DNA from 2 places in the Sporosarcina sp. SG10008 genome. Region 1 is predicted to be linked to the other one. Evidence: riboswitches for the same ligand, from Rfam matches in the RefSeq annotation. Region 1 holds a riboswitch; the other holds the start of a gene.

Region 1 (23,639 bases):
ATTTTTATTATCATCAATATTTGGAGCTTCCATTTAAAGCGAACTTTTTTATTTTGACATTCATCTTTTTATCGGTTGCTTTGTGGTGTGGAATGCAGTTCGATCGAGTAAAATACTACTCTGAAAAAGATCCTTTAACGGATACTTACAACCGTCGAACAGTAGAAAAATATTTTCGGGAAATCACACGAACAATTAGAAACAAGGATCAAAAATTAGGTGTCATTATGATCGACCTCAACAAATTTAAAGAAATTAACGATACATATGGACATCATAAAGGTGATGAACTATTGATCCATCTTGCCTATATTATAAACAAGTCTGTTAAGAAGAGTGATAGGGTAGCACGTTGGGGTGGAGATGAATTTTTGATTCTAGTACCTACAAGTACTAATGATTTTGAGTCAGATTATATACAGGAATTTCAACGAAAATTGGAAAATGAGAACTTTGATGAATTCCCATCTGTAGGAGTATCTCTTGGCTTTTCGATTTATCCGGATGATGGGCAAGATTTTCAAGAGTTGATACAAATTGCAGATGGGGCGATGTATAAGGCAAAAGGAAAAGAAGTGGCTATATGAATATTAATGGTCACTTAATTCCCTTAAAATACGGTCATTTCTTTCTAATTGATCTGGTGTAACGTCTGTACTCCTCCTTCTGATGTGCTAAGTTTTTTGCACATTAGAAGGAGGAGTATTTTTATATTCATATCTCATATGTTTAGTATTGGCTTTGTTTGAGTACGAGGCGAGAGGAAAAAAGGATGAATTTCTCTTGTTAGAGACCTGTCCAAACTCCCATTGTTTAGCACACGGGAATTTTTATCGGAATTGCTATAATTGGAGTTCCAAAGCGCTCAAAAGTCTATTAACTTGTTACGAATTATTGAGTAATCGATTTTAATTGATCCGCTGTATACCGATCGGTGCGGATGGTGGTGTGAGAACTCGGGAGTTAACGACTTACTCTAACTCGATTTTAATTGGACTTTTATCTTGTACAATAATTGAAAAACTCACTGCCTACATCGAACGATGTTTAACGATTTATTGAGGATATGAATCTATATAAAACCATGTCTTTTTACTTGTTTAATTTACAGAAATTATTGAATTATTAGATATGTAGATTGACTTTCAAATACCTTTGTTCGATAATAAAGGAATAGGAAAGATGGTAGTTGCGCTACTGAGTACGGGGAAATTGGCAGGATAGATTATATTAACAGTGACTTTATCAGTATTTTAGTTGTATGATTCTTTAGTTTCTATTGCCATTCTAGTGTGTATGGAAAGCTAGTAAGCGTTTTCAATTCACATGAGACTAAACTGTTTTATCTGATGAAAAATGGAGAAAACAGATTAAAATAGTATGTAAATAGAAGGGGGAAAAGAAATGAAGAAGATTCTAATTTTGGTACTAATCACGATTTTTATGATTGGTATTATTGTGGGTTGTGGTACAGATAACGAAAAAGGGCAAGAAAAAGAAAGCAGTGGAAAAGGCGTGTTGGATCGCATTGAAAAATCGAAAGTATTGAATGTCGCTTTCGAAGGCACATATCCTCCCTTTAATTTTTTAAATGACAAAGATGAGTTTCAAGGTTTTGACGTAGATATCTCCAATGAAATAGCCAATAAATTAGGCGTCAAAGCCAACTTTATTGCAACAAAATGGGATGGACTAATCGGCGGTCTAAAGGCCGATAAATTTGATATCATCATTGGGCAGATGACTGTAACGGAAGAACGCAAAAAAAGCGTTGATTTCACTGACCCGTATGTCATAACTGGTTCCGTATTAATAACTCGTGAAGATACCGATGACATTACAAAACTTGAGGACATTAAAGGCAAGAAAGTCGGCGTTGGTGGTGGAACAACTTTTGAAGAAGTTGCGAATAGCGTCGAAGGTGCTGACGTGAAATTATACAAAGCTGTAAGTGACTATATTCAAGACCTTACGAATAAAAGGTTGGATGTCATTATCAACGACCAGTTATTAATGGCCTACAATATTAAAGAAAATAGCCTTCCATTAAAAATTACAAGTGACATAGTAAATAAAGATGAAATAGGGATGGCAGTTAATAAGGGAAACGAAGATTTTATTACGGAAGTAAATAAAGCATTGAGTGAAATGAAAGAGGATGGAACATATAATGATATTTATAAAAAATGGTTTGGAACAGAGCCTTTAGACAAATAAAAGTAAGCATAGAGTGATCAAAGGGGAGATATTGATTGCTCTATGTTTTATTACATGTAAAAACCAAGTATTGGGGGCAGATTAATTTGCATATTGCCATATTGGGAACCGGAATGATAGGTACGACAGTAGTTAGTGAAATTGCTAAATTTACTGGTATTGATGCAATTACAGCTGTTGATGTTAGTCAAGGGAGTATTGATAAGTGTTTAGAAATCGCCAATAATCCCAAAGTGATAGGGAAAGTGGCCACGTTAGAAACTGAGGATGATATTGCAAAAGTGCTAAAAGATGTAGACGTAGCTGTGGCATGTCTACCACACTCTTTGAGCTTATTAGCCGTAAAAGCTGCAATAAAAGCAAAATGCCATCTAGTGGACCTTGTCGGATCAAACTTTAATGAAAAAATAGCATTGGATAACGAAGCACAAGAAGCAGGTGTAATCATCATCCCTGGCTGTGGTGTTGCTCCCGGAATAACAAACTTTTTAGCTGCGCAAGGTATTGAGATGTTAGATGAAGCAGAAGAGGCAATCATGACTTGCGGTGGCATTCCAAGATATCCTGTTCCACCACTATGGTATCAAGTAGTTTTCCGTCTTGAAAGCGTATTAGGTCTTTATACAAAACCTGCAATGGCCGTTAAAGATGGAAAACTTGTAAAGCTGCCTCCTCTTTCAGGGCTAGAGAAGATTATTTTTCCAGATCCGGTAGGTGTCTGTGAAGCTGTTATTACAGATGCACATAGCACAGCGTTCATTTTAAAAGATAAAGTGAAAAATTTATATGAAAAAACGGTTCGCTATCCAGGACATTGGGGGAAAATGAGTGTTTTAGGCGAATTAGGTTTTTTAGATATCGATCCCATTACAATTGATGGAATTACAACTACGCCTCGTGCATTAGCAGAAAAAATACTAGCAACAAAAATGGTTGGAGATTCGAATGAAGATATTACTGTAGTAAGGGTTGAGGTAAGCGGGGTTAAAGGTGGAAAGTCCACAAAGTATACTTGGGAAATGATTGACTACTATGATCATGGCCGGAATATCACTTCAATGGCAAAAACTACTGCTATTCCTGCTTCATTGGCAGCCAAATGGATTGCTATGAAAAAAATAACAGAGACAGGTGTTGTTCCAATAGAAAGCATAATCATCAAAGATCGGTTTCAACCATTTATTGAAGAGTTGGCCAGTTTAGGAATTGAAATTGAACGTAAAGAGGAAACCATAGTATAATCAATGGTTTTACTGAGTAGCTTGTCTGACAGGGGGAGGATGTATGGACGCCACAATCATTATTGATTCATTACCATCTCTACTTAAAGCTACGTTGATGACCATTTTTTTGGCAGCTATATCAATAGTAATTGCACTCATTATTGGTTTTTTCACAGCAATCGTAAGGATAGTAAAAGTTAAAATCTTAAATGGGATCGCTAGTACCTACATTTCAATAATCCGTGGAACGCCACTTCTTGTGCAAATTTTTGTTATCTATTATGGTTTACCGCAAGTAGGAATTGCTTTAGACCCGATATCATCGGGGATCTTAGCCTTAAGTTTAAATGCAGGTGCTTATCTGTCTGAATCTTTTCGCGCATCAATACTTGCTGTGGACAATGGGCAAATGGAAGCGTCAATGTCAATGGGAATGACCTATTCTCAAGCCTTAAGGAGAATAATACTACCACAGAGTCTACGAATTGCTATTCCCACATTGTCAAACACATTTATCGTGCTTATTAAAGATACTTCACTTGTCTCTGTCATCACTGTAACGGAATTATTACAAATGTCGAGCTTGATAATCGCAAAAACATTTGAACCCCTCACGATTTATTTAATTGCCGCTGCAATTTATTGGGTTCTCATAACTTTCTTTACAACGCTATTAAACAAACTAGAGATTAAAACATCCAACTATTTAGTTCGTTAAATAAAATATTTGAAAATACTAATGTGAGGAGAAAACCATGAGTATTATTCAAATTACCAATTTGAAAAAGAGCTTTGGATTGAATGAAGTTTTGCAGGGAATCGACCTAACTATAAATAAGAGTGAAGTGGTCGTAATAATGGGGCCAAGTGGATCTGGGAAATCAACTTTTTTACGTTGTTTAACTTTCTTGGAGGAGCCATCCGATGGAATCATTGAAATTGGTGAGTTTACAGTGCTTGCAGGTGGAAAAATAGAACGCAAACGAAAAAAAGTAATAAGAGAATTAAGGAAAAAAACAGGATTTGTGTTTCAGTCGTTCAATCTATTCCCTCATAAAACCGCCATTGAAAATGTAATGGAAGGACCTATTATTATTCATGGAACTAAACCGGTCGAGGCGAGGAAATTAGCGGAAGCATTGCTTATTAAAGTTGGACTTGGGGACCGTTGTGATCATTATCCAGCCCAACTGTCGGGTGGCCAACAGCAAAGGGTAGCAATCGCCAGGTCGCTTGCATTGAATCCGTTGGTTATGCTCTTTGATGAACCTACTTCTGCTCTCGACCCAGAACTTGTTCGTGAAGTTTTGCAAGTTATTAAAGATTTGGCTCAAGAGGGAATGACTATGATAATTGTGACACATGAAATGAACTTTGCGAAAGATGTCGCCGATAGGATCGTATTTATGGATGAAGGATTAATTGTTGAGCAAGGAACGTCAGCAGAAATATTTCAAACTCCAAAAGAGGAAAGGACAAGACGATTTTTGTCAAAAGTAGAATAATTGCAGCGCCTCCTTCTATGGCATAAAGTCTTGTAAGTAGTTTTTATGTCTATAAAAATTACAAATTAACGCTTGATGCATATATGTTGAAAACACCTTTTCGCCTTTCATTTAATCTGAAATAATAGGAGCGCAATGAAGTTAATCATCAATCATAGTGGGGGGTCTTACTGCCCGTTAGTGCGCAATAAAGAATATCATATTATAATCAATGAAAATGGCTATTATTTAATTACAGATGTCTGTATTTCTGATTAAATTGGCATCGTGTATGAGGCTGTTAGTTAAGTAATCTTTTAACCATATAATAGCTAATACCTCTTTCGATTTAGAAAGGGGTATTTTTTATCGTAAATTCATAAAAAAGCGAATTATCTTGACAGAGTAATTATTCGTAGCTTACTATTAGTTAAATTCCGATGAAACCTATCGGAATGATTAGCATAATATAAACTACTAATTAAAAGATAGCTTAGCTTCATTAGAAGACATTAGGGGGAGAAATGGTGAATAGCATATTTGTCAAAACAGAACGTCAAAAGACTTGGTTAGAGAAGTTGTATAAGAAAGAAATGAATTTCAAAAATACGTCAGCACAAACTGATGAGTTAGCCATCTTCCCTACGGAAAACATTCAAGAGTTAATCCAAATGGGTTATACGAGTAGTACAATTCCAACAGCTTACGGCGGAGAAGGGTTAAAGGTGTACGATATGGTACTCCTTCAAGAAACATTAGCGAGTTTTGATGGAAATACAGCACTTTCCATCGGATGGAATCTCGGAGTTGTCGGAGAACTTTTCGGAAAAGGGTTATGGAATGATAAAAATCTTGAATTCTTTGCCAAGGAAGTTCTGAATGGAGCTTTAGTGAACCGCTCTGTGAGTGAAGCACAAACAGGGAGTCCAACTCGGGGAGGACGTCCTGGTACAAATGCGGTAAAACAAGATGGTTCATGGGTATTATCGGGACGTAAAACATTTACAACGGCTTCTCCAGTATTAACATATTTTCTAACATCTGCGTGGATTGAAGAACAACAACAAGTAGGATTCTTCCTGCTTCACAAAGATTTAGAAGGACTAACAATTGATCATACATGGGACGTCATTTCAATGAGAGGAACTGGAAGTCACGATCTCGTTCTCGATAATGTCAAAGTCGAAGAGTCAAAACTTGTTGAACTTCCTGACAAGCCAAGTGGCGCTCCGTTTAGTGGTTGGCTTCTTCACATCCCAGCATGTTATCTAGGAATTGCACAGGCAGCACGTGATTATGCTGTGCATTTTGCAAATAATTATTCACCTAACAGCCTGAATGGACCAATTAGTCAATTGCCAAATGTTCAACAATTACTAGGAGAAATTGATTTGGAATTAACCCAGGCAAGGCATCTGATTTATAGTGTGGCGGAGGCCTATGATGATGAATCACGAAGAGGCTATCTGACAAATGAGGTCGCTGTTGTCAAGCACACCATTACGAATTCAGCCATTACGATTGTCGATAAAGCAATGAGAATTGTAGGTGCAAAAAGTCTTCAACGGACGAATCCATTACAGCGCTATTATCGGGATGTCAGGGCAGGTTTGCACAATCCTCCTATGGACGATATGACAATTAAGAAATTGGCACTGACTGCAATTGAACAAGATACAATAAAAAACGCTATCCAAATGTAAGCATATTGGATTGAAGCGAAAAAGGGGATTTCATGATGAGAAGAAGAAGTGTGTTTCAACTTGCGGCAATTGGTTTAGCATTAACTACTATTTTAGCTGGATGTAACTCAAGTAAAGCGGCCGATGGTAATGATTCAGACATACAAAAAGTAAAAATCGCCTATGATCAAGCTTCAAAACCAATGTCCTGGTTGGATGAAAAAGGAAATGCAACTGGATATGATGTTGAAGTGATGAAACTAGTTGATGAATTACTTCCACAATACGAATTTGAGTACGTTGGAACGACAAGCGATGACCTACTTGTGGGTGTCGAACAAGGGAAATACCAGGTAGGGGTTAAAAATGCATTTTGGACACAGGAAAGAACAGAAAAATTTATCTTCCCGAAAGAATTTATCGGCTTAAGCAGTGCGGGTCTTGTGCTTAAGAAAGAGAATGAACATATCAAATCCCTATCAGACTTCGCTTCTGCCGGCTTTTCGTTGGCACCTATTGCAGCTAATAATGCTCAATACACTGTAATTGATGAATATAACAAAGAAAATCCGGGTAATAAAGTGCAGTTGAAAGCTGGAGATGCTTTCACAGTTGACGTTGTTCAGTGGGTGAATGAAGGTCGCGTAGATGGTGGTGTTATCATTGAGGGTCCTTTTGAAAAGCAAGTGACTGCTGAAGATGGCCCGTATCATAATCTGGCAGACGAGGTTGTTTACAATGAATTTGCAGTCATAAAAACATGGCCTTTATTCAATAAGAAAGAACAGGAATTTGCGGATGCCTATGATCAAGCAGTTAAACAATTGAAAGAAGAAAAGAAGATAAGTGAATTAAGCACATCGTTTTACGGCAGAGATTTGTTTGAAGTGTTGGATGCTGTAGAGAGATAACGCTAAAGATATAAAGGCTGTTGGGTGTGCGATATGCTCAACAGCCTTTGTCAATCAAATGGTTACAATTTGAAAATGAAAGCGGGGTGGATACATGGAGAAGTATTTTGACGCATCATATATATGGGAGTCCATCCCACTACTAATTCCTTTTTTAAAAATGACATTTTTGGTTGCAGGTCTTTCCGTCCTGTTCGGTACGTTCCTGGGCTTTATCTTAACGGCGGCGAAAATAGGGAAAAGTAAATTTGCAAGGAAGGTAGCTAATGGTTATACAACGATATTAAGGTGTACACCCTCTATCGTACTCCTTTTTTTAGTATATTATGGACTTCCTGCAATCGGTGATCGTGTCGGTCTGAATTTGAACAATATACACACAGCTGTATTTGTCATTATCACTTTTACACTTCAATTTGCGGCGGCTATGTCCGAGGTCATGCGCTCAGCTTTTCAATCAATTGACAAGGGACAATTTGAGGCCGCAGTAAGTGTTGGGCTAAGCAATTCACAGGCTTATAGACGAATCGTATTTCCCCAAGCTTTTGTAGTCGCATTACCGAACTTTGGAAACAGCTTGCTGGCAGTACTTCAAGAAGGATCGTTAGCTTATACAATCGGGTTGATAGATGTTGTCGGAAAAGCAAATCTTATTATTGCGGGCAACTATAACGCACATGCATTAGAAATATTTCTTGCATTAGCAATTATTTACTGGATACTTTCAATAGCAATTGAACAGTTCTTCTTAAAATTAGAGAAAGTATTTAGTAAGGGGAAACAAGGATTGAAAACTGCATAAGGGGGTGAGAAAGTGTCTGAAGGATTAAATTACAAGTTTTTAGTAGATACATTTTTTATCGCATTATCAGGTGTTCCTATAGCGCTATTCATTACAATTGTAGCTTTGCTCTTTGCGTTGCCGTTAGGATTTTTACTGGCACTAACAAGAATCAATCGAATTCCCGTGTTACATCGTTTTGCACAAGTATACGTTTCTTTTGTCAGAGGAACCCCAATTATCATTCAGATTTTCATCGTCTATAGTAGTGTCCCCTTATTGCTAAGTTCACTATTTACAAAGTTTAATATTGGGATGAATGTGTATGATGTGAATCCAATTTGGTACGCATTCATTGTCTTCACTTTTAACACTACAGCGGTCCTGATTGAAGTTTTTCGCTCTGCACTAGGCACGGTGAACAAGGGGCAGTTGGAAGCTGCCCAATCAGTGGGGCTAACGAATGTGCAAGCATACAGAAGAATTATTATCCCACAGGCATTGGTCGTTGCAATGCCGAATATCTGTACAGCGACAGTCAACTTAATCAAAGCGACATCTCTCGGGTATGCAATGTCATTACAAGAAATTACGCTGAAAGCAAAAGTGGCAGCGAACGTAGGCTACAATTATGTTGAGGCCTATATCGATATCTTTCTTGTCTATTTACTGTTATGCAGTGCAGTCGAATTCGCATTTAAACTATATGAAAAACGTTTGAGTAAATATAAACCGTCAGTCGTTTAAGTATGAAAAGGAGGGATCCGAAGCATGTTAGAAATTAGAGATATCCATAAGTCATTCGGTAAAACTGAAATCTTAAAAGGTGTTGACGTAACAATAGATAAAGGCGATGTTGTTGTTATACTGGGGCCAAGTGGATCAGGTAAGACAACATTACTGAGATGTATCAATTTTTTAGAAAAAGCGGATCAAGGCCGTGCTATTTTTGGGGATATAGACGTGAATTTAAAAACAGCATCCAAAAAACAAATCCATCAGATTAGACAGAAAATCGCTTTTGTATTTCAAAACAATAATTTGTTCAATAATAAAACAGCTTTAGAAAACGTTACAGAAGGACTTATTATCGGAAGAAAAATCCCGACAGCAGAAGCGGTTGAGATAGGGAAAAAAGCGTTGGATAAAGTGGGGCTATCGGATAAATACAATGCATATCCCAGTGAATTATCGGGAGGGCAGCAGCAAAGGGTAGGCATTGCAAGAGCAGTTGCTTTGAATCCAGACATTATTTTATTTGACGAACCAACTTCTGCATTGGATCCAGAATTAGTCGGGGAAGTTTTGACAGTTATGAAGAATATCGCGAAAGAAGGAACAACTATGTTAGTTGTCACACATGAAATGGGTTTTGCGAAGGATGTAGCTAACAAAGTAATATTTATGGATGGGGGAGTCGTAGTAGAGGAAGGAGCACCCCATGAAATCTTTGTAAATCCAAAGGAAGAACGAACACAGAAATTTTTAAAAAGGGTATTGCCCGAGGTCTTTACGTATCATATTTAATAGTCATTATCCATGAGGGTGACTTTCATTATATTAATAATGAAAGATAATTGAAATTTCATTCAAACTGATTCATTATAATAACTAGACCGTCTTTTTAGTAAACCTTGGCTTAAGGTTGCTCAGAAGAAATAAGTTCATAAAGGAAGTTTGTCAATGCAAGAAACTAACATTACGAGAATAGAATTAGACGGTAGAGAACTAATACTTATTGGAACTGCCCATGTTTCCAAGCAAAGTGCAGAACAAGTAAAAGAGGTAATCGACAAGGAAAGACCCGATTCAGTATGCATTGAATTGGATGAACAAAGGTTTCAATCTATAATGGATAGTAATAAGTGGAAAGAAACGGATATTTTCAAGGTGATTAAAGAGAAGAAAGCTACATTGCTCTTAATGAATCTGGCAATATCCTCCTTTCAAAATCGTTTGGCAAAGCAATTTGATATTAAACCTGGACAGGAAATGATTCAGGGGATTGAATCAGCAAAAGAAGTCGGTGCAAATTTGGTGCTGGCTGACCGTAATATCCAAATTACTTTTTCCCGAATTTGGGGGAATATTGGACTTAAGGGGAAAAGTCAGCTTCTGATGTCGGTTTTTTATAGTATCTTCAGCAAAGAGACGATTTCTGAAGAAGAATTGGAGAAAATGAAATCAAAGGACACGCTAAATGCCGTTCTAACTGACTTTACGGAATCATTTCCAAGGTTAAAGACGCCCTTAATCGATGAGAGAGACCAGTATTTAGCACAGAAAATCAAAGATGCACCAGGTAAAAAGGTCGTTGCAGTCATTGGTGCAGCACATGTTCCAGGGATTACAAAAGAAATCTATAATGACCATGATTTAGTCGCATTAGCGCAAACACCACCAAAATCAAAAATCCCAAAAATTAGCGGATGGGCAATTCCGATTCTTCTATTATCAATTATCGCCTACACCTTTATCGCAAATCCATCTGCCGGTTTCGATCAAGCGTTAAGCTGGGTCTTATGGACAGGTAGCCTGTCAGCTATTGGTGCTGCGGTGGCTCTTGGACACCCGCTGGCCATTTTAGCGGCCTTTGTATCAGCCCCTATTACTACCTTGCATCCACTGATAGCGGCCGGTTGGGTTTCAGGAATTGTTCAAGCATTTTTTCGCCGCCCAAGTGTTGGTGACTTTGAAACGCTTTCTGCAGATGTTTTTACGATTAAAGGTTTTTGGGCAAATAAGGTGACACGGGTCTTGTTGGTAATCGTTTTGACTAACTTGGGAGGAACGTTGGGGACCTTCTTAGGCGGAGCCGACGTTATCCGTGTATTCTTTGAAAACTTAAAGTGAAATCAATTGATCAGCATTTTCTTTTAAACGTTTTATAGTAATAATGGGGTGGGGATCGGATGAATCGAATCAGTTTTTGCTTGTTAGTGATTTTGACGACTGGACTAATGGGTTCTTCTTTTACAATAGGGAAGTTAGGGTTAGCCTATTCATCTCCACTCCTATTAGTCGCTCTGCGTTTTACGCTTGCAGGGATTATTATGGCAACTATCGTTAAAATCTTAAACAAGCCACATCCAGTAAAAGCAATCGACTGGGTGTGGATTGTTCTAATTGGACTTTTCCAAACAGCTTTTGTGATGGGCTGTATATTTATGGCACTGCGTACAATCACTTCTGGAGAGACGTCTATCCTAACGTTTATGAATCCTTTACTCGTTGTCGTTTTTGGGACGCTTTTTTTAAAATCGCGTTACCATATTCAGCAATGGATAGGTGTACTGTTAGGTTTTATCGGGGTTTTTCTCACGTTAGGTTCACATCTTGACTTTAAAGTCGGTACCATATTAGGGCTTTTGTCGGCTGTTTCATGGGCGATTGCTACGCTATTGATAAAAATACATGGTTTCAAATTTGATACGTATGTAATGACAGCCTATCAAATGCTTTTTGGTGGATTAATTCTCTTTCTGGGAAGCTTACTACTGGAAGAGACTTTCTTTAAAATGACTACTCAATCTATCCTGATTTTGTTATGGCTTACCATTGCAGCCTCAATTATTCAGTTTTCTATTTGGTTTTATCTTCTCCAAAGAGGTAATCAAGAACGAACTAGTGCATTCCTTTTTTTAGCGCCATTCTTCGGTGTACTCACAGGATGGTTTTTACTCCATGAAAGACTAACCTGGTCTATCCTTTTTGGTGGATTACTAATATTTGCAGGAATCTTTCTTGTTAATTGGAAAAATAATTATGAAAAGGAAATAGAGAAAACCGATGAGAACAACGAAAGGTTAAGTGAGAGTTAACTAACATGTTTCCTAGCGCACTGAAAAGTAGTTTAAAGTGCCTATTATATGTGCAAGAAGATCGCCTTTAATTCCAACTAAACTGATATGATTGAAAATAAATTCTGATAAGTCATTGACTTTGAATTTTCGATAATGTAGTATTGGTCTCAACTTAATAGTTTATATCTTATCTAGAGAGGTTGAGGGACTGGCCCGATGAAACCTCGGCAACAGACTGTTTAGTACTGTGCCAATTCCAGTAAACGAAAGTTTAGCAGATAAGAGGAGTAATATGTGTTCGATTCTATTAACCTCTTCTTGCTCTATTTAGAAGTGGTTTTTTTATTTCTTTACTGTAAAGGTTGTAAGTCATTTATCATTTTAACAATTTCATACATGCTAATTAGACAACTAAAGGCAACTTTCTAATCGATTATTTGAATCGGAAAAAGGTGTCTTTTTTGTATATAAAAATTAAACTGAAACAAATGATTTAGGGGGGCAAACAATGACAGAGTCTACAAATATCGTTTGGCATGAATCAGAGGTAACAAAAAAAAAACGTCAAGAACTAAAGGGCCATAAGAGTGCTATTCTTTGGTTCACTGGGCTATCAGGGTCAGGGAAATCAACAGTTTCAGTAGCGCTAGAAACAAAGTTACACGCGAAAGGCATTCATACTTATCGACTGGATGGAGATAATGTCCGGCACGGTTTAAATAAGAATCTAGGGTTTAGTCCAAATGATCGGACGGAAAATATTCGCAGAATCGGTGAAGTTTCAAAACTAATGGTCGACGCTGGCTTATTCACATTGACAGCATTCATATCGCCTTATCAGGAAGATCGAGATCAGGTGCGAGAAATTGTCAAATCCGATGAGTTTATCGAAATATACGTTAAGGCAAGTTTAGAAACTTGTGAAGAACGGGATCCGAAGGGGCTTTATAAGAAAGCAAGATTGGGTGAAATTAAAGGTTTTACAGGAATTGATGCTCCTTATGAAGAACCTGTTAACCCGGAAATAATCATTGATACCAATCAATTAAATATTGTAGAGTCTGTCAAAGCCATCGTTTCTTATTTAAAAGAAAATAACTATATCTAAAAAAATTACTAAATGCGTAACATATTGGGGTTTTAGGAATAGAATGTATTTAAACCTACTTGACACATAGGATTAATAAAGTTAGTATAAACGCTAATCACATGCCGACTGGAAATCAAGAAGCTAATGGACAATCGTGAACATACGAACAATTCGCTGACTAAAAAATTAGAGGCGACTTTAATCAATAGTAGATTAAAGTCGCCTTTTTTAAAAAAAGATAATGTAATAGAGTTATTGAGTTTAGAGGGGGGATTAGTATGGCGAAGTTGACGTACAAATCTTGGGCTGAGACTAGTGAAGTTTTTCCAATCGATGACGAGTCAAAAGGTGCGTTAAACGTCTTGCGATGGGCTTACGGAGAATACGACGATGAACTTGTATATGCGTGTAGTTTTGGGGTTGAAGGTATAGTAATGATAGATTTAATCTCGCAAATAAAACCAACTGCTAAAGTGGTCTTTCTCGAAACCGGATTTCATTTTCAAGAAACGCATACCTTAATCGATGAAGTAAAGAAACGTTATCCAAAGCTTGTAATTGAAATGAAGACTCCCGGCTTAACGGTTGAGGAACAAGCTGACAAGTATGGCGATCGACTATGGGAAAGACAGCCGGATCGTTGTTGTCATATGAGGAAAGTAATTCCACTCCGTGAAGCAATGAGCGGTACGACCGCTTGGTTATCAGGACTTAGGCGTGAACAATCACCATCAAGAAGTCAGACAAACTTTGTGAACAAAGATGAAACCTTTCAATCGGTTAAAATTTGCCCGCTGATTCATTGGACGTGGATTGATATTTGGGATTATGTAAAAAAACATAATTTGCCTTATAATCCACTCCATGACCAAGGCTATCCCAGTATCGGTTGTTCACACTGCACATTCAAAGGGGATACAACGACGGGGTCGAGGTCAGGGCGCTGGGCAAATCAGGCGAAGACAGAGTGTGGCTTGCATAATGCTAACGAAAATGGGGGAATTTAAATGAGTTTGAGTCAACCGCATGGTGGTACATTAATTAATCGCTGGAATCCTGGTTTTCAATACGAAGGAATAACTGAAACAGTTGAATTAGACGAAATTGCTAGTAGTGACTTGGATTTGATTGGTACGGGTGCTTATAGCCCTTTAAGTGGATTTCTTACAGAAGTAGACTACAATTCTGTTGTTACAACAATGAGATTATCTACTGGAGTACCTTGGACAATTCCGATTACATTGCCAACGACAGAGGTGAACGCACAAGGTATCGCTGTTGGGAAATTTGTGAAATTGGTGAGAGATGGAGTTGTCTATGGTGTTCTCGAAGTATCGGATATTTTCACACCAGATAAGGAAAAAGAAGCTAAACTAGTCTATCAAACGACAGACCGTGAGCACCCAGGCGTCAAGAAGTTGTTTGAGCGCCCTAATGTCTACCTGGGTGGAACCATCACACTGATTCAGCGAAGGCCGCTGAATGAGTTTTCGGAGTACCTATATGACCCGATTGAAACAAGAGGGAAATTCCAAGAGCTAGGCTGGGAAACAGTCGTCGGTTTCCAAACGAGAAACCCAGTTCATAGGGCACATGAATATATTCAAAAGACTGCATTGGAAATTGTAGATGGATTATTTTTGAATCCCCTTGTAGGTGAAACGAAATCAGATGATATTCCAGCAGATGTGCGCCTGGAAAGCTATGAAGTCTTACTAGAAAAATATTATGCGAAAGAGCATGTGTTTTTAGGTGTGTTTACAGCGGCAATGCGCTATGCCGGACCAAGAGAAGCCGTTTTTCATGCGATGGTTCGAAAGAATTTTGGTTGTACACACTTTATCGTCGGTCGTGATCATGCGGGTGTTGGTAATTATTACGGTACGTATGATGCTCAGAAAATCTTTAGCAACTTTACGCTTGGAGAACTTGGGATTACGTTATTATTTTTCGAACATAGCTTTTACTGCAATAAGTGCGGTAACATGGCAACACCAAAAACATGTCCGCATGATGCCAGTCACCATGTGATCTTGTCGGGAACAAAAGTGAGAGAAATGCTTCGTAAGGGAGAACAACTGCCATCGACATTTAGCCGACCGGAAGTGATCGAAGTATTAATTGCAGGAATGCAAAAAGAAGAGATTCATTCATAACGATGATTTTATTGTAGAACTGAGCGGTGAGAGGAGAGATGAGAATGGGAAAAGTATTTATAGTTGGAGCTGGACCTGGAGATGTTGATTTAATCACCGTTAAAGGGATGAAATGTATTCAACAAGCGGATGTCATCTTGTATGATCGTTTAATTAATAAAGAGCTGCTCTCCTATGCAAAACCGGGAGCGGACTTAATTTATTGCGGAAAACTCCCAAATTACCATGCAATGATTCAGGAGACGATTAACCACTTTTTAGTGAAATATGCGAAGCAGGGAAAAATCGTCACACGCTTAAAAGGTGGAGATCCATTCGTTTTTGGCAGAGGTGCTGAAGAGGCAGAAGTTCTTGCAGACAACGGAATCCCTTTTGAGGTGGTTCCAGGAATTACTGCTGGAATTGCGGCTCCTGCTTATGCGGGAATCCCAGTCACGCATCGTGATTTAAGTTCTAGTTTTGCGATTGTAACTGGCCATATGCGTGCTGGAAAAAGCGATTCCATTCATTGGGAAAGTCTTGCAGTTGGTATTGATACATTAGCGATTTATATGGGTGTCGGAAACTTACCTTATATTTGTGAGCAACTGACTAAGCATGGCCGACCTGAAAACACGCCAGTTGCACTTGTTCATTGGGGGACGACAGAAGCGCAGTATACGATTACAGGTACACTATCGACCATTGTAGAGATTGCGAGAGATTCTGAAATTAAAAACCCAAGTATGATCATTGTCGGCGAAGTTGTGAAATTGCGAGAGAAGATTCAATGGTTTGAACAAACAGAGTTGAACCAAAATAGTATTAAAGAAGTATCTGCATACTAGCAGTTTAACTTCTTTCAGCAGGGGTGAGAATCCCCGCTTAATAATAAAGAAAGGTTACCTTAGTACGCCGAGGCGTACTTGATACGAGGAGGGATTAGCATGCAGGCAGTTTTATATGTGGGCCACGGTAGCCGAATTAAAGCAGGTGTCGAAGAAGCCATTCAGTTTATTAAGAGCAGTCAAGCAATGATCGATGTTCCGATTCAAGAGATTTGTTTTTTAGAACTAGCGGCACCAAGCGTGGATGAAGGGATTACGAAATGCGTGGAACGCGGAGCTACTAAAATTGCCATTGTACCTATACTTTTATTAACCGCAGCGCATGCAAATGAAGATATTCCATTTGAAATCGAAGTGGGAAAAATCATGTATCCCGATATCGAATTTACATACGGAAAAGCATTTGGCATTCATCCGAAGATTGTTGATAGTTTATATGACCGAGTTGTTGAACAAAAAGTAGCGATTGCAGAAGATGCTCAAGTGTTAATCGTAGGCAGGGGGAGTAGTGATCCCACAGTTAAGCATGATTTAAACGAAATTGCACAGCTTCTTGCTGACAAGTACGCCTTTAATAAAGTAACTGTTTGTTTTCTTTACGGAGCAGATCCTCATTTCGATGAAGCATTACTGCAACTACAGGAAGCACCTCAAAAGCAAGTTTTCATTATTCCGTACTTATTATTTACAGGTATTTTAATGAATGGCATTGAGAAAAAGATTGTGACACAGTCTCCTAATGACCAGCAGCTTATTCTTTGTGAAAATCTTGGTTATCACAAATATGTCCAGGATGTACTTGTAGAACGGGTGAATGAGTTACTTGAAAAAGAGCAAATCAGTCAGCTTATTTAAATGAAGATATTTTGTCTGAGAGGATGAAAGGGACTATGGAGAAACGGGAACAAAATCTTGAACTTACTATTGAAAATGTTAAAAAGATGCTGAGCACGATGAATTATGGCTCTATCACATTGGTTATTCAAGACAATGTTGTGGTTCAAATAGAGAGAAATGAGAAAATTAGATTAAAATAATGCTCTTTTTATAGCTGTGTATGTTGAAATAAAGAATTCTTTTGAATTCGATATGACGCTTGAGGATACCTCAGCTTAGTTTATATAAGTATTCGCGTGCTCAGCATATATATGTAAAATACTAATTTTGCGGGGTGGGAAATTTTGGCGCTTCAAGTGATAAACAGTCCTTTTAATCAGGAGCAGGTAGAACTCCTAAATCAACTTTTACCAATACTGACGGAGACACAACAAATCTGGTTGGGAGGCTATCTGAGTGCGAGTCAATTAGCTACGCAATCAAACGCTTCAGGCAGCGTGGCTGTTCTGGAAGCTCCGTCAAAAAAAATAGAAGTCATCTCAAAAGAAGTGACAATTCTCTATGGATCTCAGACTGGTAACGGGCAGGCTTTAGCTGAAAAACTGACGAAGAATTTAAAAGCAGAAGAGTTTCAAGTAACGCTTGCTTCTATGAATGAATTCAAACCGAATTCGCTTAAGAAAATTGAGAACTTACTACTTATTGTAAGTACACATGGTGAAGGTGATCCACCAGATAATGCATTGCCGTTCTATGAATTTCTTCATGGTAAAAGAGCGCCACAATTGGATAATCTGCACTATTCGATCCTGTCTTTGGGAGATAGTTCTTATGAGTTTTTCTGTCAGACAGGTAAGCAATTTGATGAACGATTACTGAAGTTAGGTGCAAAACAGCTTAGTCCACGTGTGGATTGCGACTTGGATTATGATGAATCTGCTGCGGAATGGTTTACGAATGTTTTAGCCACATTAAATGAGCAACAAGGATGCAGTTCTACAACGGTCCAACAACCAGTCAACAAGGGTGTTACGGAACAGTTGGAGTATTCTAGAACAAATCCATTTAAAGCTGAAATCCTAGAGAATTTGAATTTAAATGGCCGTGGGTCAAACAAAGAAACACGTCATCTTGAGTTATCACTTGAAGGATCGAACCTTGAGTTTGAACCAGGAGACAGTTTAGGCATTTTTCCAGAAAATGATACAGAATTAGTAGATACCTTGATTGCAGAGATGGGCTGGAATGCTAGCGAAGCAGTGAAGGTCAATAACCAGGGGGAGCTTAAGCCCTTGCGCGAGGCGTTGATTTCTAATTTTGAAATCACTGTATTGACGAAACCATTACTACAAAAAGCAGTGCAATTTACCGCTAACAATGAATTAAAGGAACTCTTGGAATCAGCAAAGGACCAAGAATGCAGGGATTATCTCTATGGTCGTGATCTATTGGATCTAGTACGGGATTTTGCGCCATGGGAAGTCACTCTAAGTAATTTTGTCGCAATATTACGTAAAATACCCGCGCGCTTATATTCAATTGCCAGTAGTTCAAAAGCAAATCCAGATGAAGTTCATCTCACGATTGGAACTGTTCGTTATGAGGCACATGGTCGCGATCGGGTTGGTGTCTGTTCAGATGAATGTGCTGTACGTGCGCAACCAGGAGATCATTTACCGGTATATGTTCAGCGTAACTCGAACTTTAAATTACCAGAAGATCCTAACACGCCTTTGATTATGATTGGACCTGGTACTGGAATAGCTCCGTTCAGATCATTCTTGGAAGAACGCGAGGAGATTGGCGCCGAAGGGAAAACATGGTTGTTCTTTGGTGATCAACACTTCGTTACAGACTTTCTGTATCAGGTTGAATGGCAACAATGGCTCAAAGAGGGTGTATTGACGAGAATGGATGTTGCATTTTCCCGTGATACGAAAGATAAAGTCTATGTCCAACACCGAATGATTGAGAACAGCCAAGCTATTTTTAAGTGGCTAGAAGAGGGTGCTGTACTCTACGTCTGCGGTGATGAAAAGCATATGGCTGCTGACGTCCATACTACTTTGGAAAAAATCATTGAAAAAGAAGGTGCCATGAGTACCAAGGAAGCATCTGATTATTTAGCTGACATGCAACAGCAGAAACGTTATCAACGTGATGTCTATTGAAACAAGTGAGAGAGGAGCTAGTTACATGACTAAAAAAATAATTCTTCCGCCACAACCCGGTCCACCTAGTGATGTTGAGCGGATTAAGAGTGAGAGTAACTATTTACGAGGAACGCTTGTGGAGACGCTTGAATATCCGATTAGTTCGGGGATACCTGACGACGATAATCGATTGATGAAACACCATGGGAGTTATCTGCAAGATGATCGGGATTTACGCAATGAGCGACAACGTCAAAAATTAGAGCCGGCATACCAGTTCATGGTCCGTGTTCGCGCTCCGGGCGGCGTTGCAACCTCGGCGCAATGGCTAGCAATGGACGGTGTTGCCAATAAATTTGGTAATGGAACGTTGAAATTGACTACCCGACAAGCATTTCAAATGCATGGGATTTTAAAGTGGAATATGAAGGAAAATATTCAGGAAATTAATGCGGCATTGATGGATACACTAGCGGCTTGTGGGGATGTGAACCGGAATGTCATGTGTAACCCAAACCCTTATCAATCGGATATTCATGCCGAGGTCTATGGTTGGGCTCAGAAACTAAGTGATTATCTTTCGCCACGGACCAATGCGTATCATGAAATTTGGCTTGATGGTGAAAAAGTAATCGACAGTCAAGAAACAGAGGAAGAAATCGAACCATTATATGGTGCGCTCTATTTACCACGGAAATTTAAAATTGGTGTAGCAGTTCCTCCTAATAATGATGTTGACGTCTTTTCGCAGGATCTTGGTCTAATTGCCATTTTAGAAGAAGGTAAATTAGTAGGATTCAACATTGCAGTCGGAGGCGGCATGGGGATGACACATGGAGATACAGACACCTATCCTCAGTTAGCACGGGTGATTGGATTTTGTACAACAGATCAGATTATCGAAGTAGCCGAAAAAATCATTACGATTCAACGTGATTACGGGAATCGTTCTGTTCGAAAGTATGCACGTTTTAAATACACAATTGATACACGTGGACTTGAATGGGTCGTAAAAGAACTCAATGAGCGATTAGGCTGGGAACTAGAAACCGCGCGTGATTATCATTTTGAACATAATGGAGATCGTTATGGCTGGATAGAAGGAAGCGATGGCACTTGGCATTTCACGCTCTTTATCCAAAATGGTCGAATCCAAGACTTGGATGATTATCCACTGATGACTGGCTTGCGCGAAATTGCCAAGATTCACACAGGAGATTTCCGCCTTAGCCCAAACCAAAACCTGATTATCAGCAATGTTTCGAGTCAAAATAAGAAAAAGATCGTCGAACTGATTGAACAGCATGGATTGACTGATGGACAGCATCATTCTGCATTACGTCGAAGTTCAATGGCTTGTGTTGCTTTTCCAACTTGCGGACTAGCGATGGCTGAAGCTGAACGTTATCTGCCTACCCTGTTGGATAAGATGGAACTGATTTTGGATGAAGCGGGATTGCGTGAAAAAGAGATTATCATACGTATTTCAGGGTGTCCAAACGGTTGTTCTCGTCCTTCTTTAGGGGAAATAGCCTTTATCGGTAAATCTCCTGGAAAATATAATATGTATCTAGGGGCTGGCTTTGTTGGAGATCGACTAAACAAATTATACCGGGAAAACATTGGAGAAGAAGAGATTCTAGCACTACTTAGACCACTATTTTTCCAATACGCGAAGGAAAGACAAGAAGGCGAGCATTTTGGAGATTTTGTTATCCGTGCAGGACATGTGAAAGCAGTCCAATCTGGATTGGACTTTCACGATTAATAAGAAAAGCGCAAGCGCCTAGGTAGACCCGAAAAGCGCTGGAGGGCCTAAAGATAAAGGCGTACTTTGCCTTTAACTTAAGGACTGAAGCGACTCGAGGGTCTAGGCGCTGGAGTCTAGACAATAAGAAAAGCGCAAGCGCCTAGGTAGACCCGAAAAGCACTGGAGGGCCTAAAGATAAAGGCGTACTTTGCCTTTAACTTAAGGACTGAAGCGACTCGAGGGTCTAGGCGCTGGAGTCTAGACAATAAGAAAAGCGCAAGCGCCTAGGTAGACCCGAAAAGCGCTAGAGGGCCTAAAGATAAAGGCGTACTTTGCCTTTAACTTAAGGACTGAAGCGACTCGAGGGTCTAGGCGCTGGAGTCTAGACAATGCTCCAAGTGAAAAACTTATACTTTCTAATAATATAAAAAAGCTAAGTAGGACCGCTGATTTTACGGTCTTTTCCAGAATAACTTTACAGCGGCAGGTGGATAAAACAATGAAATCCTACCCGATTATGTTGAACATCGAAGGCAAAGCTGTAGTAGTAGTTGGTGGTGGTCTGATTGCCTACAGAAAAATTACCGGCTTGCTACAGGCAGGTGCTTATATAACTGTGATTAGTCCGGTGATTCATTCGAAAATAGAACAACTCTTTATTGAGAACAAGATTTCCTGGAAAAATAAATTGTTTGAACCGGTTGATCTTGATTCCGCATTGATTGTTATTGCAGCCACAAATAGTGAAATCGTGAACACATTCGTTGCATCGTCTGCTGGCAAGCATCAACTGGTCAATATCGTTGATAATCCGGAGTTAAGCACCTTTCATGTCCCTGCAAAGCTGACAAGGGGTGACCTAACGATAAGTGTTGCAACGGGCGGCGGAAGTCCGACACTTTCCAAAAGCATTCGTGATGAACTTGCCGTAATTTACGACGATACTTATGGCGATTATCTTGAATTTCTAACGCTGTCGAGAGAAAAAGTTAAGCATTCTATCTTTGATCAAACAATAAAAACGAAATTACTTAAAGCAATCACGAATGACACGTACAGGCAATCTAACAACATGCAAAATGCCTTTCTAGAATTAATAAGTGGATATCAAAACATGTCCTAAATGTAACTGGGAGGATGACAGATATGCGCGTCGTAAACAATATAGCTGAATTGATTGGAAATACTCCGCTTGTGAGATTGAATAGACTGCCAGATTCAGAAGGAGCAGCTGTCTATGTGAAACTTGAATATTTTAATCCAAGCGGGAGCGTAAAAGACCGAGCTGCTTACAATATGATTGTCGAAGCAGAAAAAAGTGGGGAATTGGTTGCGGCGGCAACGATTATTGAACCGACATCAGGCAATACAGGAATAGGATTGGCAATGAATGCCGCGGCAAGAGGTTATGGAGCGATTTTCGTCATGCCGGATAATGCAACGATTGAACGCATTAATTTAATGAAAGCATATGGTGCGGAGGTCGTTCTAACTCCAAGTGAGGAAAGAATGCCAGGTGCAATCGCCAAAGCAAATGAATTAGCTGCACAAATTGAAAACAGTTTTATCCCCATGCAATTTGAAAACTCTGCAAATCCGGATATTCATCGGACAACAACGGCTGTTGAAATTAGTGAAGCGATGAAGTCCATTGGAAGAAAGCTTAATGCTTTTGTTTGTACATCAGGAACGGGAGGGACAGTGACAGGTACCGGAGAAGCACTTAAAGAACTTGATGCTAGAATAACGGTTCATGTTGTTGAGCCCGCCGGATCACCTGTCTTATCGGGCGGAGAGCCTGGTAAGCATAAGCTTGTTGGAACAAGTCCAGGTTTTATTCCTTCCGTTTTGAATACGAACGTCTATGATGAAATATTTATGATACAAGACGATGAAGCTTACGAGACAGTCCGGTCTTTAGCCGCGAATGAAGGGATTCTTATTGGCCCTTCGGGAGGCGCTGCCGTATATGCGGCTTTGACCGTTGCAAGGCGATTGACTCCGAATGATACGGTCGTCTGTATTGCACCTGATTCCGGTGAACGCTATTTATCGAGCGATTTGTTCGGATTTTAAAACCAAATCTTCAATTTACGGAGTGCGTGAATAATAAATAGAGCTACTAAATTAGTTGAACATATGAAAACCTATATAAACTAAACAAAGTGGCCTTAAAAGGAATTCTTTATTTCAACCTATATAGATTTACTTGTAGGGAATTTTAGGGAAGGGGTATTTGAATGTATTTAACAATAGACGGCATTGTGAAAAGCTTTCCCCACAAAGAAAATGGTCATGTCAAAGTGCTGGATAATATCTCGTTAGACGTGGAAAAAGGGCAGTTTGTTTCAATTGTTGGTCCTTCCGGTTGCGGGAAGTCGACATTGCTCTATCTGATTGCTGGTCTTGAAAAGGCTGATCAAGGGGAAATTCGGATTGCTGGAAAAGTAGTGACGGATCCCGGACCAGATCGTGTCGTTGTATTCCAACAGGATGGATTATTTCCATGGTTAACGGTTCTTGATAATGTCACGTATGGCTTACGTTTAAAGGGTCTGCCAAAAAAAGAGGCAGAGGACAAAGCGAGAGAAATGTTGAAAATGGTCCATCTAAGTAATTTTATCGACGCCTATCCACATCAGCTGTCCGGAGGTATGAAACAACGTGTTGCTATCGCACGCGCACTTGTTATGGAGCCCGCAATTTTACTAATGGATGAGCCATT
Region 2 (2,952 bases), 2.1 Mb from region 1:
AGAAATAGTTTAAGAGGACACTCCAATGAGGGGTGTCCTCTTTGGGTTTGAAGTTTTACATCACTTCGATACCCTTTTTTTATTCCATTTTTTTATTAAAAAATCCATCAACCAGGTATAGAGAAACATCGAACCGACTAGGACAACAGCAATGTAAATGTATTGCAAGAAAACTGGAATGTTATACTCCTTTATGAAATCCCCTGAATAAAGCATGATGAAAACCAGCGCTATAAGAAGTACAATCATACCTATCGCATAAATAACCATAGTACTTAGAGGCGTTGTCCGAAGTGTCTTACGGATGGAATCCCTAGATTTTAAAGCTCTTATAAGTAGATATAAAAATAAAACGAGTGATAGATAGTCATTTGCTACAAACAATAAAATAAGTCCAAGTAATATAATCGACCAGGTGATTTTTTCATAGTATTTATCAATAAATTTCAGCATTAATCTTCCCCCAGTATGTGTATACTATATATACGGAATGATTGATGGAAAAGTTTCCTTTTATCACAAATTGAATATGTTCTACTACAAAGGAGTTTGTCGTATGCAAGAAAAAAGACCAATGGGCCAATCACGAACAATCCAGACGAAGCTAGTATTGCCGCCAGATACCAATCATCTGCAGACAATTTTCGGCGGAAAAGTTCTCGCGTATATAGATGAAATCGCTGATATCACGGCAATGAAACATTCAAAAACAGCGGTTGTAACTGCTTCAATCGATTCAGTCGATTTTGTATCGTCGGCGCGTGTAGGAGATGTACTTGAACTTGAGGCAATTGTCACGTCAACTGGCCGTACATCGATGGAAGTATTTGTATCGGTCCATTCAATGAACCTGCTTACAGGCGAAACAAAACTAACAACCGAATCCTTCCTAACGATGGTTGCCATGGATGAAAATAACAAGCCTACTCCTGTGCCGGGCATTTATCCGGAAACAGAGGCTGAAAAGAGTCTATTTGAAACAGGCCCCGCACGCCGTGAACATCGGAAATTGCGGAGTGAGATGAAACATTAAATAATTTGTTATGGAAAAAGCCCACGGCAAGTTATGGGTTTTTTTACATTGTGTCGCGTATCATTTCAATGCCATTTCTACTTTTCACATAAAATGTTTCATTGTAAAAACGAGTATAATCTAAATAATTCATGTTTTGTGTATTGACAATCTATTCGGAAGACTGTATTGTACTCATTAACAACTAAATACGTAACTTTCTTATCCAGAGAGGTGTAGGGACTGGCCCGATGATACCTCAGCAACAGACTTTTAAAGTACTGTGCTAATTCCAGAAGCGTAAGTGTAATGCTTACTGCTTGGAGATGAGAAGAGCAAATAGCGAATTCGCCAAAACCTCTTCTTGGAATTTAGAAGTGGTTTTTTGTTTCGTCTAGGCTCCGGGCGCCAGATGCTTGGGTCATAAGTTAAAGCTGCTCTGCGGCAAAGAACGCCGCTACGCATCTTCATCTTATGCCTGACGCATCTAAGCGGGCGCCCTTCGCTTTTGTTACTTCTGGAGACTAAAGTTACCTTCAAAAAATGAAGGGAGACTTATTGTGTCAAATGAATTAATCAATGCAATTGCTTTATTAAAAAAGAAAGAATGGGTCGATTTAACACATACTTTCGGGCCTGACTCACCCCGTTTTTCAGCATTTGATGCAGCAGAGTTTACAACATTATTTGATCACGATGATGGATTTTTCGCACAGAGCTTTAAATTTGCGGGACAGTACGGCACACATATTGATGCACCAATTCACTTCGTTCGTGATACAAGATACTTGGATGAATTGGGTTTGAAAGAATTGGTATTACCGCTGGTGGTCATCGATAAATCGAAAGAATCTGATGCAAACCATGATTTTACATTAACTGTTGAAGATATTCTGAAGTTTGAAGCTCAGCACGGGCAAATTGAGGCAGGTACATTTGTGGCATTACGCACAGATTGGGGCAAACGCTGGCCGGATAATGAGGCATTTTGCAATAAAGATGCCGATGGGAATAACCGTATACCGGGTTGGGGCCTTGCTGCTTTGAAGTTTTTATTTGATGAAAGAAAAGTAAAGGCTGTCGGTCATGAAACTTTCGATACGGATTCAGCCATTGATTTTCAAAAGAACCAAGCTCTTTTAGGCGAATATTATGTTCTTGAACAAGATACCTACCAAATTGAGCTATTAACAAACCTAGATAAAGTGCCCTCAAAAGGCGCGGTCATTTTTAACATCGTTCCGAAGCCGGAAAAAGCATCAGGATTCCCGGTACGCTCATTCGCGATCCTGCCGTAAGAAAAGAAAAAGGGCCCGCTCATTTGCGTTCCTATCGTAAGAAAACAAGAGAATCCGCTCATTCGCGTAATAGCCATAAGAAAAAAAGAGGATTTGCTCATTTGCACTCCTGACCTAATAAAACCGTAATTTACTCCTAAAACAGAAAGAAGGAATATACCATGACAAATCAATCGACAACACTAACACAAGCACCATTCAGAGCGGATCACGTTGGAAGTTTACTACGACCAGATAATTTGCATAAAGCGCGCAAAGACTTCAAAGAAGGCGTAGTTACTGCACAACAATTACGAGAAGTAGAAACAAAGGAAATTAAACGGGTTGTTGATAAGCAAATTGAAGTTGGTTTGGAACTTGTAACAGACGGTGAATTTAGACGTACGTGGTGGCATTTAGACTTCTTGGAGCATTTGAACGGAATTGAAGGATATGTGCCAGAGACTGGCTACGTATTTGATGGTATTGAAACAGAACGATATAACGTTCGAAACACAGGCAAGATTTCGTTTGACCCTAATCATCCATTCATTCAAGACTTTGTTGAGTTTAATGAAATCGTAGGCGGCCGTGCCGTTGCGAAACAAACGATTCCAAGTCCGAATCAGCTCTTTAATATCGGAATTCGTGATGAAACGATTT

What was found. A riboswitch is a leader RNA that binds a small molecule or an ion and turns the genes downstream of it on or off. The one in region 1 is predicted to bind S-adenosylmethionine.
Region 2: linked by a shared signal. The riboswitch ahead of ACGLYD_RS19725 (cyclase family protein) and the one ahead of cysC (adenylyl-sulfate kinase) in region 1 are both predicted to bind S-adenosylmethionine.

The regions. Positions count from the first base shown of each region.
Region 1 covers NZ_CP172607.1:1,550,680-1,574,318, forward strand. Annotated here, with positions in the region: gene ACGLYD_RS07375 (GGDEF domain-containing protein) at 1-587, shown strand, start outside; gene ACGLYD_RS07380 (transporter substrate-binding domain-containing protein) at 1,405-2,217, shown strand; gene ACGLYD_RS07385 (saccharopine dehydrogenase family protein) at 2,304-3,458, shown strand; gene ACGLYD_RS07390 (amino acid ABC transporter permease) at 3,502-4,158, shown strand; gene ACGLYD_RS07395 (amino acid ABC transporter ATP-binding protein) at 4,202-4,945, shown strand; gene ACGLYD_RS07400 (acyl-CoA dehydrogenase family protein) at 5,452-6,627, shown strand; gene ACGLYD_RS07405 (transporter substrate-binding domain-containing protein) at 6,660-7,517, shown strand; gene ACGLYD_RS07410 (amino acid ABC transporter permease) at 7,612-8,319, shown strand; gene ACGLYD_RS07415 (amino acid ABC transporter permease) at 8,332-9,045, shown strand; gene ACGLYD_RS07420 (amino acid ABC transporter ATP-binding protein) at 9,070-9,825, shown strand; gene ACGLYD_RS07425 (TraB/GumN family protein) at 9,982-11,151, shown strand; gene ACGLYD_RS07430 (DMT family transporter) at 11,211-12,119, shown strand; SAM riboswitch class I at 12,286-12,386, shown strand; gene cysC (adenylyl-sulfate kinase) at 12,610-13,209, shown strand; gene ACGLYD_RS07440 (phosphoadenylyl-sulfate reductase) at 13,470-14,198, shown strand; gene sat (sulfate adenylyltransferase) at 14,199-15,347, shown strand; gene cobA (uroporphyrinogen-III C-methyltransferase) at 15,392-16,174, shown strand; gene ACGLYD_RS07455 (sirohydrochlorin chelatase) at 16,274-17,029, shown strand; gene ACGLYD_RS07460 (YezD family protein) at 17,065-17,211, shown strand; gene ACGLYD_RS07465 (assimilatory sulfite reductase (NADPH) flavoprotein subunit) at 17,356-19,182, shown strand; gene cysI (assimilatory sulfite reductase (NADPH) hemoprotein subunit) at 19,208-20,932, shown strand; gene ACGLYD_RS07475 (bifunctional precorrin-2 dehydrogenase/sirohydrochlorin ferrochelatase) at 21,414-22,037, shown strand; gene cysK (cysteine synthase A) at 22,061-22,990, shown strand; gene ACGLYD_RS07485 (ABC transporter ATP-binding protein) at 23,155-23,639, shown strand, end outside.
Region 2 covers NZ_CP172607.1:4,197,247-4,200,198, forward strand. Annotated here, with positions in the region: gene ACGLYD_RS19710 (urease accessory protein UreD) at 1-13, shown strand, start outside; gene ACGLYD_RS19715 (hypothetical protein) at 61-453, opposite strand; gene ACGLYD_RS19720 (acyl-CoA thioesterase) at 557-1,033, shown strand; SAM riboswitch class I at 1,232-1,345, shown strand; gene ACGLYD_RS19725 (cyclase family protein) at 1,573-2,310, shown strand; gene ACGLYD_RS19730 (5-methyltetrahydropteroyltriglutamate--homocysteine S-methyltransferase) at 2,472-2,952, shown strand, end outside.